Regions from separate parts of the Streptomyces sp. NPDC054872 genome, predicted to be linked through region 3. Evidence: riboswitches for the same ligand, from Rfam matches in the RefSeq annotation. Region 3 holds a riboswitch; each other region holds the start of a gene.
The links. Region 3 has a riboswitch for cobalamin ahead of ACWGIH_RS18720 (energy-coupling factor ABC transporter permease). Riboswitches for the same ligand answer to the same signal wherever they lie in the genome.
Positions count from the first base shown of each region.

Region 1: linked by a shared signal. The riboswitch ahead of ACWGIH_RS06395 (ribonucleoside-diphosphate reductase subunit alpha) and the one ahead of ACWGIH_RS18720 (energy-coupling factor ABC transporter permease) in region 3 are both predicted to bind cobalamin.
Region 2: linked by a shared signal. The riboswitch ahead of ACWGIH_RS24660 (ABC transporter substrate-binding protein) and the one ahead of ACWGIH_RS18720 (energy-coupling factor ABC transporter permease) in region 3 are both predicted to bind cobalamin.

Region 1 covers NZ_JBSGYY010000004.1:122,427-127,195, forward strand. The annotation lists gene ACWGIH_RS06395 (ribonucleoside-diphosphate reductase subunit alpha) at 1-2,045, opposite strand, end outside; cobalamin riboswitch at 2,183-2,306, opposite strand; gene ACWGIH_RS06400 (hypothetical protein) at 2,406-3,137, shown strand; gene mctP (monocarboxylate uptake permease MctP) at 3,215-4,769, opposite strand, start outside.
Region 2 covers NZ_JBSGYY010000021.1:7,558-12,326, reverse strand. The annotation lists gene ACWGIH_RS24675 (haloacid dehalogenase-like hydrolase) at 1-740, opposite strand, end outside; gene ACWGIH_RS24670 (helix-turn-helix domain-containing protein) at 936-1,802, shown strand; gene ACWGIH_RS24665 (VOC family protein) at 1,808-2,272, shown strand; cobalamin riboswitch at 2,280-2,465, shown strand; gene ACWGIH_RS24660 (ABC transporter substrate-binding protein) at 2,532-3,590, shown strand; gene ACWGIH_RS24655 (FecCD family ABC transporter permease) at 3,587-4,618, shown strand; gene ACWGIH_RS24650 (ABC transporter ATP-binding protein) at 4,615-4,769, shown strand, end outside.
Region 3 covers NZ_JBSGYY010000014.1:8,092-12,860, reverse strand. The annotation lists gene ACWGIH_RS18735 (energy-coupling factor ABC transporter ATP-binding protein) at 1-522, opposite strand, end outside; gene cbiQ (cobalt ECF transporter T component CbiQ) at 519-1,268, opposite strand; gene ACWGIH_RS18725 (energy-coupling factor ABC transporter substrate-binding protein) at 1,275-1,664, opposite strand; gene ACWGIH_RS18720 (energy-coupling factor ABC transporter permease) at 1,664-2,407, opposite strand; cobalamin riboswitch at 2,438-2,621, opposite strand; cobalamin riboswitch at 2,848-3,065, shown strand; gene metE (5-methyltetrahydropteroyltriglutamate--homocysteine S-methyltransferase) at 3,232-4,769, shown strand, end outside.

The DNA of each region.
Region 1 (4,769 bases), on a different contig from region 3:
CCCTGTACGGAGCCGCTGGATTCGCGCAGCGCCTCGCGGGTCTGGGCGTCCCAGACGCCGAGCCGTTTCAGCTCCTCCACCAGGTAGGCGTTGACCTGGAGGAACTCGCCGCTCAGCGTCTCGCGCTTGAACAGGTTGGAGACCTGCGGCTCGATGCACTCGTACACGCCCGCGATGGACGCGATCGTGGCGGTCGGCGCGATGGCGAGAAGCAGCGAGTTGCGCATACCGGTCGCGGCGATACGTTCCCGCAGCGCCGCCCAGCGCTCCGGCCAGGTCAGCTCGACGCCGTAGTGGTCGGGGTGCAGGACGCCGCGCGCTGTGCGGGTCTTCTCCCAGGCGGGCAGGGGGCCATTGCGCTCGGCGAGGTCGGCGGACGCCTCGTACGCGGCGAGCATGATGCGCTCGGCGATACGCGTCGAGAGGGCACGCGCGGCGGGGGAGTCGAAGGGCAGCTTCAGCTGGAAGAAGACGTCCTGCAGACCCATGGCGCCCAGGCCCACCGGGCGCCAGCGGGCGTTCGACTTCCCGGCCTGCTCGGTCGGATAGAAGTTGATGTCGACCACGCGGTCGAGGAAGGTGACGGCGGTACGGACGGTCTCGTCGAGCCGCTGCCAGTCGATGTCACCGGCGGCCGTGTCCACGAACGCGCCGAGGTTCACCGAGCCCAGGTTGCAGACTGCCGTCTCGCCGTCGTCCGTGACCTCCAGGATCTCCGTGCAGAGGTTGGAGGAGTGGACGGTGTGGCCGGGCTCCGCCGTCTGGTTGGCGGTGCGGTTGGCGGCGTCCTTGAAGGTCATCCAGCCGTTGCCGGTCTGCGCCAGGGTGCGCATCATGCGGCCGTACAGCTCGCGGGCCGGGATGGTCTTGCGGGCCAGCCCGGCGGCCTCGGCCTTGCGGTAGGCCGCGTCGAACGCGTCGCCCCACAGGTCCACGAACTCGGGCACGTCGGCCGGGGAGAACAGCGACCAGTCCTGGTCGGCGGCGACCCGGCGCATGAACTCGTCCGGGATCCAGTGCGCCAGGTTGAGGTTGTGCGTGCGGCGCGCGTCCTCACCCGTGTTGTCGCGCAGCTCCAGGAACTCCTCGATGTCGGAGTGCCACGTCTCCAGGTAGACAGCGGCGGCACCCTTGCGACGGCCGCCCTGGTTCACGGCGGCGACGGAGGCGTCCAGGGTCTTCAGGAACGGAACGATGCCGTTGGAGTGCCCGTTCGTGCCGCGGATCAGCGAACCGCGGGCGCGGACGCGGGAGTACGAGAGGCCGATGCCGCCCGCGTGCTTGGAGAGGCGCGCGACCTGGTGGTAGCGGTCGTAGATGGAGTCCAGCTCGTCCAGCGGGGAGTCGAGGAGGTAGCAGGAGGACATCTGCGGGTGCCGGGTGCCGGAGTTGAAGAGCGTCGGCGAGGACGGCAGGTAGTCCAGGCGGCTCATCAGGCGGTACAGCGCGGCGACTTCGTCCACCGAGCGCGTGGAGCCGTCCTCGGCCAGACCGCTCGCCACGCGCAGCATGAAGTGCTGCGGGGTCTCGATGACGTGCCGGGTGATCGGGTGGCGCAGGAGATAGCGGCTGTGCAGGGTGCGCAGGCCGAAGTAGCCGAAACGGAAGTCGGCGCCGTCCTCGAGGGCGGCCTCCACGAGACCGTCGAGGCGCTCCGCGTGATCGGTGACGAACGCGGCCGTACGGTCCGCGATCAGACCCTCGCGGTGCCCCACGGCGACCGAGTCGGAGAAGGACCGCACGCCCTGCGACGCGGCCTCGTCCCGGATGCTGAGGCTGAGGAGCCTGGCCGCGAGCTGCGAGTACGTCGGGTCCTCGGAGATGAGGCCGGCCGCGGCCTCGGTCGCAAGCTCCCGCAGCTCCGCCACATCAGCCTTGGCCGAGCGGCCCCGCAGCGCGGCGGCGGCGACCCGGCCGGGGTCGGCGTCGGGGAGGTCGGCGGTGAGGTCGGTCAGGGTACGCAGCAGCGCGGTTCCTGGGCCGTCGGCGGTCTGCTGACCGCCGGTGTTCTGCGCTGACGCAGGTTCGGCTGGCGCGATGGTCACGTGGAGCACTCCCTCGCTCGGCTCAGGGCCTTGGGGAGGGGTGAGTGACACACGGGGGCCCGCCCTGGGCAGGGCTGCGCTCCGCGTCCACCAGCCCATTCCACGAGGCCCGGACGTCGTCGGCACCCGGACCGGTCGGAACGGATGCGCTGTCGACAGGTCTTCGGACTAGAGAGCACGACAAATGCGCACTCATACACCGTTGCGGGACAGTTCCGGACTTGCACCGGATTCCCCTGCGGCGACAGCGAGCACGAGCATACATCTTGTGCTGGCTCTGGGAGTCAGCCCCACATCTTGTGTCGGCGCGCGTATCCCCTAGGGTGGCGCCGAACTGATGGGCGACCAGGGGGAGACGGCGTGCGAGGGCGGGGCGCGGGCTGTGCGGCGGTGGTGCTGATGCTGCTCACCGGGTGCGGGGAGGGCGGCGAGAAGGCGGAGACGAAGCCCGCGCGCCCCCCGGCCACGGCGGCCGGAGTCGACGGAGACGTGGACCCCGGCAAGGTCTTCACGGACGCCGAGCTGAAGGCGGCGCTGCTGCCGGCGAAGGCCGTCGGCGCGCGGGCCAAGGTGGTCAACGGCACCACGGGCGGCTTCAACCAGCACTACGGGGGCGGCGACTGGGGCGGGTGCGAGGCCGGCCGCGGGGCGAGCGCGGAGCTGTCCGGCATGCGGGGAACCAGCGCCGGCCACATGATCCTTCCCTTCCCCGGCGCGATCGCCGACGAGGGGGACCCCGTCCTCTCCCAGACCTTGGTCTCGATGCCGGACGCGCGGGCCGAGCGCCACGTCGAACTGCGCCGACAACTCCACAAGGTGTGCCCCAGCGTCACCGTGGACACCGAGGCGGCCCCGGTGGTGGAGCATCACGTGGCCGAGGACCTGCCGGGCATCGGCGACGAGGCGATCCTGGAGAGCACGCGGTACGAGGGCGGCGACGACTACGACGAGGAGACCCGGTACTACAAGGCCGAGGTGCGGGTCGGCGGCGTGCTCGTCCTGGTGGACGCGGGCCCGCACAAGGACCTGGTGATCTCCTCCGCGGCCAAGGCGGCGGGGCGGGTCAGGACCGGGCTCTACAAGGCCTCGTAAGACCTCCTGATCCGCACACGACAGCGGGCCGCCGGAGTCGGATCCGGCGGCCCGCGTCACGTACGTACGGAGAGGACTCAGTGCCCGCCCGGCGCTCCCACCGTGGCCGGCGGCAGCTCCTCCACGACGCCGGGGTCGCCCGCGTCCGCCGTGTAGTCGCCGGGAGACGTCTCGTCGATGCCGTCAGGGGCCTTCATGGCGCGCAGGACGAAGGTCATGACCACGGTGACCACCACGTTCAGGACGAACGCCGTGAGGCCGATGTAGCCGATCTCGCCGATGCCCGGGATCTCGTCGGACGAGCCGCCGAAGTGCTTCTGGGTGGGCGAGGCGACGCCGTACGCGGCGGCCGTGCCGTAGACCATGCCGACCGCCCAGCCCGCGAGCAGCGCCCAGCGGTGGAACCACCGCGTGAACAGGCCGCCGACGAGCGCGGGCATGGTCTGCAGGATCCAGATGCCGCCCAGGAGCTGGAAGTTGATCGCGACCGTCTTGTCCATGGTGAGGACGAAGGCGAGCGCGCCGACCTTCACCAGGAGCGAGACCAGCTTGGAGACCTTGGTCTCCTGCGCGGGTGTCGCGTCCGGCTTGAGGAAGTCCTTGTAGATGTTCCTGGTGAAGAGGTTCGCGGCGGCGATGGACATGATGGCGGCCGGCACGAGCGCGCCGATGCCGATCGCCGCGAACGCGACGCCGGTGAACCAGTCGGGGAACATGTTCTCGAACAGCTGCGGGATCGCCAGCTGGCCGTTCTCGACCTTCACCCCGGCCGCGATCGCCATGAAGCCGAGCAGCGCGAGCAGACCCAGCATCAGCGAGTACAGCGGCAGGATCGTGGTGTTGCGGCGGATCACGTCGCGGCTCTTGGAGGAGAGCGTCGCCGTGATCGAGTGCGGGTACATGAACAGCGCGAGCGCGGAGCCGAGCGCGAGCGTGGCGTAGGTCCACTGCCCGGCCTCACCCGGCGCGAGACCCGCGACGGGCTTGCCCGCCGCGTCGTTCGCCGCCGAGAACTTGTCGTTCGCGGCCTGGAAGATCTCGTCGAAGCCGCCGAGCTTGATCGGGATGTAGATGATCGCCACGGCGATGACCAGGTAGATCAGACCGTCCTTGACGAACGCGATCAGCGCGGGCGCGCGCAGGCCCGACGAGTACGTGTACGCGGCGAGCACCGCGAACGCGATCAGGAGCGGCAGGTCCTTGATGAACCAGTTCGTGTCCGGGCCGCCGCCGACGCCCATGACGTCGAGCACGGCCTGGATGCCGACCAGTTGGAGCGCGATGTACGGCATCGTGGCGAGGATGCCGGTGACCGCGACGGCCAGCGAGAGCCCCTTGGAACCGAAGCGTCCGCGCACGAAGTCGGAGGTGGTCACGTATCCGTGCTTGTGCGAGACGGACCACAGGCGCGGCAGGAAGGTGAAGATCAGCGGGTAGACGAGGATCGTGTACGGCACCGCGAAGAAGCCGGCCGCGCCCGCCGCGTAGATCGCCGCCGGGACGGCCACGAAGGTGTACGCCGTGTAGAGGTCGCCGCCGAGCAGGAACCACGTGACCCAGGTGCCGAACGACCGGCCGCCCAGGCCCCATTCGTCCAGGCTCTCGGTCTCGGCCTTGCGCCAGCGCGCGGCC
Region 2 (4,769 bases), on a different contig from region 3:
AGGCCGACACCGATGACGTTCTCGGGCTTCACGTCGTAGCCGTACTTGGGGTCGGAGAGGACCATGCGCACCAGATCCTCGCTGGCCGCGCTGACGACGTAGACCTCGATGCCGTGCTCGCGCAGCGTCTTGTGGAGTTCCTGCATGCCGGTGAAGAACTCGGGCGGCTTCACCTCGGTCTTCGTCAGCTTCCCGTCCGCGTAGTACTCGGCGGGGATCGGCTTGTCGTGGGCCAGGAGTTCGTCGACGTACCCCTTGAGCTCCTTCAGCGTGAAGCCGGAGAAGATCTGCGCGACCCACGGATAGCAGACCTGGTCGTCGACCTCGCAGAGCCGGTTGTAGTAGCTGTAGAGGCTCTCCTTGTGCTTCGCCGTGTCCTTGAAGGGGATGATCTTCAGCGACGGGTCCATCGACTTGCGGGTCAGCACCCCCTTCATCTCCAGGAAGGGCAGGAGGGACTCCTCCAGGTCGTTGCGGTACGTCGTGTTGTCCGCGTCGAAGACGGCGTACGCGCCCTTGTCCTCGTTCTTCGCGATGACCTTGCCCAGCTTCTTCGCGACGGGCTTCGGCCAGTGCTTCAGCTCGGACGTCGCGGCCTTCGCCGTCCTCGCCGTCTTCGCGGAGGCGTCCGCGGCCGTCGCGTCCTTGCTCGGCCAGAGCGCCGTCCCCGCCAGAACGGCCGCGGTGAGCGCGCCCGCCGTGCCGATGACGGCCAGCTTGCCCTTTGCCTTTGATGCCATGGTTCCGTGCCCCCTGAGAGCGGTCTGCGCCCCGTCCGGAGCGGCGGGTCATCGTATGAGGTCACGCCAGGGATTCCCATGATCGACATCACCGGACGGAACGGGCATGGGACCTGCGCGCGCGGGTAGGGGAGATGGACGCACGCCCTGATTCCGGGCCTGCTCCGGAGCGCCGTCCGTCGCATACTGGAAGGCATGGAGACCGTCTCCCGGGAGTTCGTGCGGGCCGCCCCGCGGCTCGACGGCATGGTGGTGTCCGCCGTCGGCTACCGCACGCTCGGCGAGCGGCCGGGCCTGCACCGCGGCCTGCCGTCCCCGTACCTGACGCTGATCTTCTCCCTCGACGGCCCCGTCGTCACCGGCCGCACCCCCGAGCAGGCGGGCGGCCGCGACGCCGACCGCACGGACATCGTCCTCGGCGGCCTGCACCAGTCCCCGGCGTACGTCGTACGGCCCGAGCACGAGGCGGGCATCCAGCTCGCCGTGCACCCGCTGGCCGCCCGCGCCCTGTTCGGCGTACCGGCGGCGGAACTCGCCGGTGAGCTGGTGACACCCGGCGCGGAGGTGATGGGGCGCCGCGCCGCCGAACTGCGGGAGCTGCTGTGCGAGCAGGGCGGCTGGGAAGAGCGGTTTGCCTCCCTGTCCGCCTACTTGAGGCAGCGCGCGGCCGCCGACACCTCCGCCGGCTCCGTGCGCCCCGAGGTCGGCGAGGCCTGGGCCTGGCTGGCCCGGCACCGCGGGGTGGGCACCTTGCGCGGACTCTCCCGGCACGTCGCGCTCAGCGAACGCCGCCTCACCACCCTCTTCCGCGCCGAGACGGGCCTGAGCCCCAAGCAGGCGGGACGCCTGATGCGCTTCCAGCGCGCACGGAACGCCGTCGTACGCCCCGTCGCGGCGGGCGCGACCCCTGACCTGGCCCGCGTCGCCGCCGACTGCGGCTACTACGACCACTCCCACCTGGTGCGGGACTTCCGGCAGTACACCGGTGCGAGCCCCAGCGCCTGGCTGGCCGAAGAGTGCCGGAATATCCAAGCCGGGAGCTATGGCGGGGGCGAAGAGTAGGACTCATGAACACGACCGAGAAGCAGAACCAGCAGCCCCTGCCCGCCTCCACTCCCGCCTCCGAGGAGCGCGCCCCCGCGGTCTGGCCGACCCTCCAGGCGCACGACGCCCCCGCGCTGATCGACTTCCTGGTCGGCACCGTCGGCTTCCTGCGCACCGCCGTCTACGAGGACGGCGACCGCGTGGCGCACGCCGAGCTCGACTGGCCCGAGGGCGGTGCGATCATGCTCGGCTCGTACGACGAGAAGTCCCAGGACTGGTGCCTGAAGCCCGGCACCTTCGGCGCGTACGTCGTCACCGACCGCGTGGACGACCTCTACCAGCGGCTCAGCACCGCGGGCGTCGAGATCATCCGCGAGATCGAGGACCAGCCGTACGGCAGCCGGGAGTTCGCGATCGCCGACCCCGAGGGCAACAAGTGGTCCTTCGGCACCTACCGCGGCGCACCGAGGCCCCAGCAGCCGTCCTGACCTCGCGTGATAGCTTGCGCACGCCAGTCAACCCACACCAGGGCCAGGGAATCCGGTGCGAATCCGGAACTGACGCGCAGCGGTGAGGGGGAACGGGCGGGGCCACGGCCACTGGGCGTCCACGGACGCCTGGGAAGGCGCCCCGCCCGGCCGATCCCCGAGTCCGAAGACCTGCTGGCACCTTCGTCCGCACACCGGGCGGCGGAGGTGACGAAGCAGGCCAGGCTCCGCGTATGAGCCGTGAGACTCAAGGGATCTCGTGTCCTCCACCACCCGTCGTGCACGTACGGCTGCTCTTCTCGCCACGGCCTTGGCCGTCACCCTGACCTCCTGCGGCGGCTCATCGGGGACCCCCGGCACGTCCACCGCGGACGACAGGGCCGCCGGCTACCCGCTGACCCTCACCTCCTGCGGCGAGAAGGCGGAGATCAAGGCGCCGCCGCGGCGAGCGGTCTCCCTCGACCAGGGCTCCACGGAGATCCTGCTCTCCCTCGGTCTCGCGGACCGCATGGCCGGCACCGGCACATGGACGGACCCGGTGCTGAAGGGCCTGGAGAAGGACAACGCCAAGGTCGACCGGCTCGCCGACCGCTACCCCTCCTTCGAGAAGGTCCTCGCCCAGGAACCGGACTTCGTCACCGCCTCCTTCGTGGCGACGGTCAGCAAGGGCGGCGTCGCCGACCGCGCCAAGTTCACCGAACTCGGCGTACCCGCCTACGTCTCGCCCTCCGACTGCGCGGGCAAGGACAACAGCGGCGACGGCGACGGCAAGCGGGTCAAGACGCTGACCATGGACACGGTCTACGGCGAAGTGCGGGGCCTGGCCAAGGCGTTCGGGGTCGACAAGCGCGGCGAACGGCTGATCGCCGACCTCAAGGGCCGGGTGGCGAAGGCCACGAAGACCATCGAGGACGGCAAGGCGGCCGACACGTCGCTCCTCTACTGGTTCGCCAACTCCGACGCGCCCTACATCGCCGGCTGCTGCGGCGCCCCGGGCATCATCACCCGCGAACTCGGCGTGCGGAACGTCTTCGACGACACCCGCGACGAGTGGCCCCAGATCAACTGGGAGACGGTGGCCGACCGCGACCCGGACGTCCTGGTCATCGGCGACCTCACCCGAAAGTCGCAGACGGCCGAGAGCGCGAAGAAGAAGATCGAGTTCCTGGAGTCCAACCCGGTCACCAAGAACCTGACCGCCGTGAAGAAGAAGCGGTACGTGCTGCTGAGCGGCCAGGCCATGAACCCGACGATCCGCACGGTGGACGGCATCGAACAAGTCGCCGCCGCACTGCTCGACTTCGGCCTCGCCAAGTGAGGACGGCCGCCCCGGGCGGCATACGTTCCGCCCTGCTCCGGACGGCCGGCCTCGCCGCCCTCGCCCTCTCCGTGGCGGTGGCCGTCACCATCGGCCCCGCGGACATCTCCGTACCCGACGTGTGGTCGGCGGTCGCGGCGCACCTCGGCTGGGGAGAGGCGAAGCTGACGCCCATCCGGGACGGCATCGTCTGGAACCTGCGCATGCCGCGCACGCTCCTCGCGGCGGTCTGCGGCGCGGGCCTCGCGGTCTGCGGAGCCGTCCTCCAGTCCCTCCTGCGCAACCCGCTCGCCGACCCCTTCGTGCTCGGCGTCTCCTCGGGGGCGTCCACGGGCGCGGTCGCGATCGTCGTCCTGGGGGTCGGCGGGGGAGTGGTGTCGGTCTCGGCGGGCGCCTTCGCCGGGGCCCTCGTCTCGTTCGCGCTCGTGCTGCTGCTCAGCCACACCCTGGGCGGGAGCACCGACCGGGTGGTGCTCTCCGGGGTGGCGGCGATGCAGCTCTTCTCCTCGCTCACCTCGTTCGTGATCCTGACGTCGGGCGACGCGGAGACGACGCGGAGTGTCCTGTTCTGGCTGCTCGGCTCGCTGAGCGGGGTGGGCTGGACGGACGTCGCACTGTGCGCGGCGGTGCTCTTCGTGGCCCTCGCCGTCTGCCTGACGCAGGCCCGCACCCTGGACGCGTTCGCGTTCGGCCAGGACGCGGCGGCGACGCTGGGCGTCCACGTGACCCGTATCCGGCTGCTCCTCCTCACCACCACGGCCCTGCTCACGGCGGCACTGGTCAGCAGCGCGGGCGCCATCGGTTTCGTGGGCCTGGTCCTGCCGCACGCCGCCCGTGCCCTGGTCGGCTCCGGGCACGCACGTCTGCTCCCGGTGACGGCGCTCGCGGGCGCGGTGTTCCTTGTGTGGGTGGACACGCTGGCCCGCACGGTCCTCGACCCCCAGGAGGTCCCCGTGGGGGTGGTGACATCGCTGATCGGCGTCCCGGCGTTCGTCCTGGTCCTCTACCGCACGAGGAAGACCACATGACCCCGCACACCGACTCGGGCCTACGGGCGGACCGCGTGACCAGGACAGCCGCGGGCCACCTCATCATCGACGGAGTGACCCTGGCGCCGCCCCCCGGCGCCACGGTCGGACTCCTCGGCCCGAACGGCTCGGGCAAGTCCACCCTCCTGCG
Region 3 (4,769 bases):
TCCCGCGGTCGGCTCGTCGAGGATCAGGACGCGGGGTCGCATCGCCACGGCGCCCGCGATGGCCGTGCGCTTGCGCTGGCCGTAGGAGAGCAGATGGGTGGGGCGGTCCGCCAGCGCGCTGATGTCGAGCGCGGCGAGCGCCTCGGCGACTCTGCCGCGCACCTCGGTGTCCGGCAGCCCCAGGTTCAGCGGCCCGAAGGACACGTCCTGTTCGACGGAAGCGGCGAAGAGCTGGTCGTCCGGGTCCTGGACCACCAGCTGAACGGTGGTGCGCAGCCGGGTGAGCCCCTTGCGGTCGTACGTCACGGGGGTGCCCCCGAGCGTCAATCCGCCCTGGTCCGGGCGGAGTCCGCCGCTCAGGAGCCGCATGAGGGTGGTCTTGCCGCTGCCGTTGCGTCCGAGCAGCGCGAGGGCGCGCCCCTCGGTGACGTCGAAGTCCAGGCCGCTGAGGACGGTGGGCCCGTCCTCGTACGCGTAGGAAGCGGCGCGCAGGGCGACCAAGGACCCGCTCGGCTCGCTCATGGGAGAACCCTTTCCAGTACGAGAGTGAGGACCGTGAGGCCCCCGAGGAGGGCCGCGCTCGCAACCACGAAGGGCCGCGAGATCCTGGCGTCGGGCACCAGCACCCGCAGGGTCCCGTCGTATCCGCGTCCGGCCAGCCCGGCCTGCAGCCGGCTCGCCCGGTCGAAGGCCCGTACGAACGCGGTGGCGCCGAGACCGCCGAGGGAGCGCCAGGTGGCGGCCCGGGTGGTGTGGCCGAGCCGCGCGGCCTGCGCCTGCCGGATCCGGCTCATGGAGTCCAGGAGCAGGAAGCTCATCCGGTACATGACCAGGGCCACGTCCACGACCGGCGCCGGTACGCCCGCCTTCACCAGGCGGGGCAGCAGGTCCGACATGGGGGTGGTGAAGGCGAACAGCAGGACGCCGAGCGAGGCCGCCGACGTGCGCAGGAGCAGTCCGCCCGCCCGCTCGGGTCCGCCGTCCGCGAGCGTGACGAACCCTTCGGGCGCGCCCAGTTGGACGATCAGGGTCAGGGCGCCGGTGACGCAGAAACCCAGGGGCACGCGGTAGGCGCGCCACAGTTTGCGCGGCGGCACACCGGCGGGTCCGAGCAGCACGGTGAGCGCGGCGACGAGGACCAGGGCAGCACCCGGCCAGGGCGGCAGGGAGACGGCGAGGACGGTGAGGCCGAGCCCGAGCACGGCTTTGTCCACGGGGTGGCGGCGGCGCCAGCGACTGCTGTGCGCCGCCGCGTCGATGGGCAGCACGCCGGGTCAGACCTGCCCGGTCCCGGCCCGGGAGCTCTCCCCGTCGGCGGTCCGCTCCTCCGCGGCCCCCTCCTCCGCGGCCGCCTCGGTCCGCGCCGCCTCGGCACCCTGGCGGCGTCCCCTGCGCAGACCGAAGTAGTAGGCGAGGACGCCCGCGCCGAGCGCCGCCTGCAGCGCGAAGAGCGCCGACTCGATCTCCCCGGAGGGGGGTTCGTACAGCGGCGAGAACCAGGGCTCGTAATCCGGCTCGATCTCGGTGATCGCGGTCTCGGCCTGGGCGTCGGACCCGGCGAACGGCTCCTTCTCGTCGTCGCCGAGACCCAGCGCGAGCGGCAGCACCGCCAGCGCGGCGACGATGAGGAGGAGCAGAGCGTTGATCTTCGTGTTCCGGCTCATCAGGCGCTGGCCCCCGTCTCCGTCTCGGTCTTGCTGTCGGTGGTCTTACTGTCGGTGGCCGCCTTCGCGGACGGCTTCTTGCCCTGGAGCAGCACGCCGAGCCGCGTGAGCTCGCCCTTGCTCGACTGCACGAGCAGCCGCATCACCACGACGGTGAGCAGTCCCTCGCTGACCGCGAGGGGGATCTGCGTGACGGCGAAGATGCCGCCGAACTTGCCCAGGGCGCCGATGAATCCGCTGCTGGGGTCCGGGAACGCCAGGGCGAGCTGGACGCTGGTGACGCAGTACGTGGACAGGTCGGCGACGAACGCGCCGAAGAACACGGCCACCATGAGCGGCACGTCGTACCGCTTCAGGAGCCGGTAGACGGCGTATCCGGCCCATGGACCGACGATCGCCATGGAGAACACGTTGGCGCCCAGCGTGGTGAGCCCGCCGTGGGCGAGCAGCAGCGCCTGGAACAGCAGCGTGATGGTGCCGAGCACCGCCATGATCGGCGGCCGGAACAGGATCGCGCCGAGCCCGGTCCCCGTCGGGTGCGAGCAACTGCCCGTGACGGAGGGGATCTTCAGCGCGGAGAGGACGAAGGTGAACGCTCCGGACGCACCCAGGAGCAGTGTGCTCTCCGGGTGTTCCTTGACCTCACGGGTGAGGGAGCGGACTCCGTGGACGACGAACGGCGCGGACGCTACGCCCCAGGCGATCGCGTGCGCCGGCGGGAGGAAACCCTCGGCTATGTGCATGGCTAAGCAGACCCTCTCCAGCACCTCGTGGATGGACAACGCGCCTTGGCCGGTCTCCTGGCTGACGGGTCGTACCGACCGGACTCCGCCTTCCCGGGCGCGTGTTGCGCCCAGTGGCTGCCGCGAGGGCTGGAGCCGGACTTCCCGATCACAGTGGCGAGGGCCGCACCGGCATCACACCGATTTCCCGAGCACCAAGGCGTGGTGACCCTAGTGCGGAATCGAGTGGCCTGACAACTTGCGGGACCGCCTCACCTGTGGCACGCGCGAGCGCACATGACCAGGGCGTACGCCCCTGGTCAGCCCATGTGCACCAGCCTGTGCGCGCCCGTCGTACGCCCCTTCGCGCATGTCCCCGCCCGTCGGGCCCCTTCCCCTCCGTGTCTCACCTCACGGTCCGGAATGTGATCAGTACCGCCCCAGGAGCGCGACCACCCTTTAGCCTGATCCGTGCAGCTGGTTCGCCCTGTCCGCCAGGCAGAGGTGTCGTAAGAGGGAACCCGGTGGGAATCCGGGACTGCCCCGCAGCGGTGAGTGGGAACGACCGCCGTCATACGCACTGGATCCGAGCATGGACCCGGGAAGCGACGGCCAGTAGGGGTCTGCCTCGGCAGATGTGCCCGCGAGTCCGAAGACCTGCCCGTTGCCCGCATGTGATCCCTCATGTGCGGACATCCCGGTGACCTCGTGGGCGGGTCGGCGTACAGATCAGGTGGAGCAAGCACCGCGCGGTTGGCGCGTGTCCGTCCGCCCGGTCCGTCATCCCTTCGCGTCCGTGTCCCGTCCCCGGGATGCTCAGGAGTCATCTCGCGAAGGAGATTTCCGTGACAGCGAAGTCCGCGGCCGCGGCAGCACGGGCCACCGTGTACGGCTACCCCCGCCAGGGCCCCGACCGGGAACTGAAGAAGGCCGTCGAGGGCTATTGGAAGGGCCGTGTCAGCGCCGACGCCCTGCGGGAGACCGCGGCGCGGCTGCGCCGGTCCACCTGGCGGCACCTGGCCGACGCCGGCATTCACGAAGTGCCGACCGGCGACTTCTCGTACTACGACCATGTCCTGGACACCAGCGTCATGGTCGGCGCCATCCCGCACCGGCACCGCGAGGCCGTCGCCACCGACCCCCTCGACGGCTACTTCGCGATGGCCCGCGGCACGCAGGACGTGGCGCCGCTGGAGATGACCAAGTGGTTCGACACCAACTACCACTACCTCGTGCCGGAGCTGGGCCCCGACACCGTCTTCGCCGCCGACTCCGCCCAGCAGGTGGCCGAGCTCAAGGAGGCCGTCGCGCTCGGCCTCGCCGCACGCCCGGTCCTCGTCGGCCCGGTGACCTATCTGCTGCTCGCCAAGCCCGCGCCCGGCGTGGCCGCCGACTTCGAGCCGCTCACGCTCCTCGACCGGCTCCTTCCCGTGTACGCGGAAGTCCTCGCCGACCTGCGCGCGGCGGGCGCCGAATGGGTGCAGCTCGACGAGCCCGCCCTGGTCCAGGACCGCACCCCGGCGGAGCTCAACGCCGCCGCCCGCGCCTACCGCGACCTCGGAGCGCTCACGGATCGGCCTCGACTCCTCGTCGCCTCCTACTTCGGCAGGCTCGGCGAGGCCCTGCCCGTGCTGGCCAAGTCACCGGTCGAGGGACTCGCCCTGGACTTCACGGAGGCCGCCGCCGGCCAGTTGCAGGATCTCGCCGCCGTCGGCGGACTGCCCGGCAAGCGCCTCGTCGCGGGTGTCGTCAACGGGCGCAACATCTGGATCAACGACCTGGAGAAGTCCCTCTCCACCCTGGCCACGCTCCTGGGCCTCGCCGACCGGGTCGACGTCTCCGCGTCCTGCTCCCTGCTGCACGTCCCGCTGGACGCCACCGCCGAACGGGACATCGACCCGCAGGTGGCCCGCTGGCTGGCCTTCGCCCACCAGAAGGCCACCGAGATCGCCACGCTGGCGCGTGCCCTGGCCCAGGGAACGGACACCATCACGGCCGAACTGGCCGCCAACCGCGCCGACCTGGCGTCCCGCTCGGGTTCGGCCCTCACCCACGACCCGGCGGTACGCTCCCGTGTCGCCGCCATCACGGACGCCGATGCCCGTCGCGTCCACGCCTATCCGGAGCGTGCGGCGGCCCAGCGGGCCCGCCTGAACCTGCCACAACTGCCCACGACCACCATCGGTTCGTTCCCCCAGACCACCGAACTGCGCACCGCACGCGCCGACTTGCGCGCGGGCCGCATCGACGCGGACGGCTACGAGGAACGCATCCGCGCGGAGATCCGCGAGGTCCTCGCCTTCCAGGAGAAGGCGGGCATCGACGTCCTGGTGCACGGCGAGCCCGAACGCAACGACATGGTGCAGTACTTCGCCGAACAGCT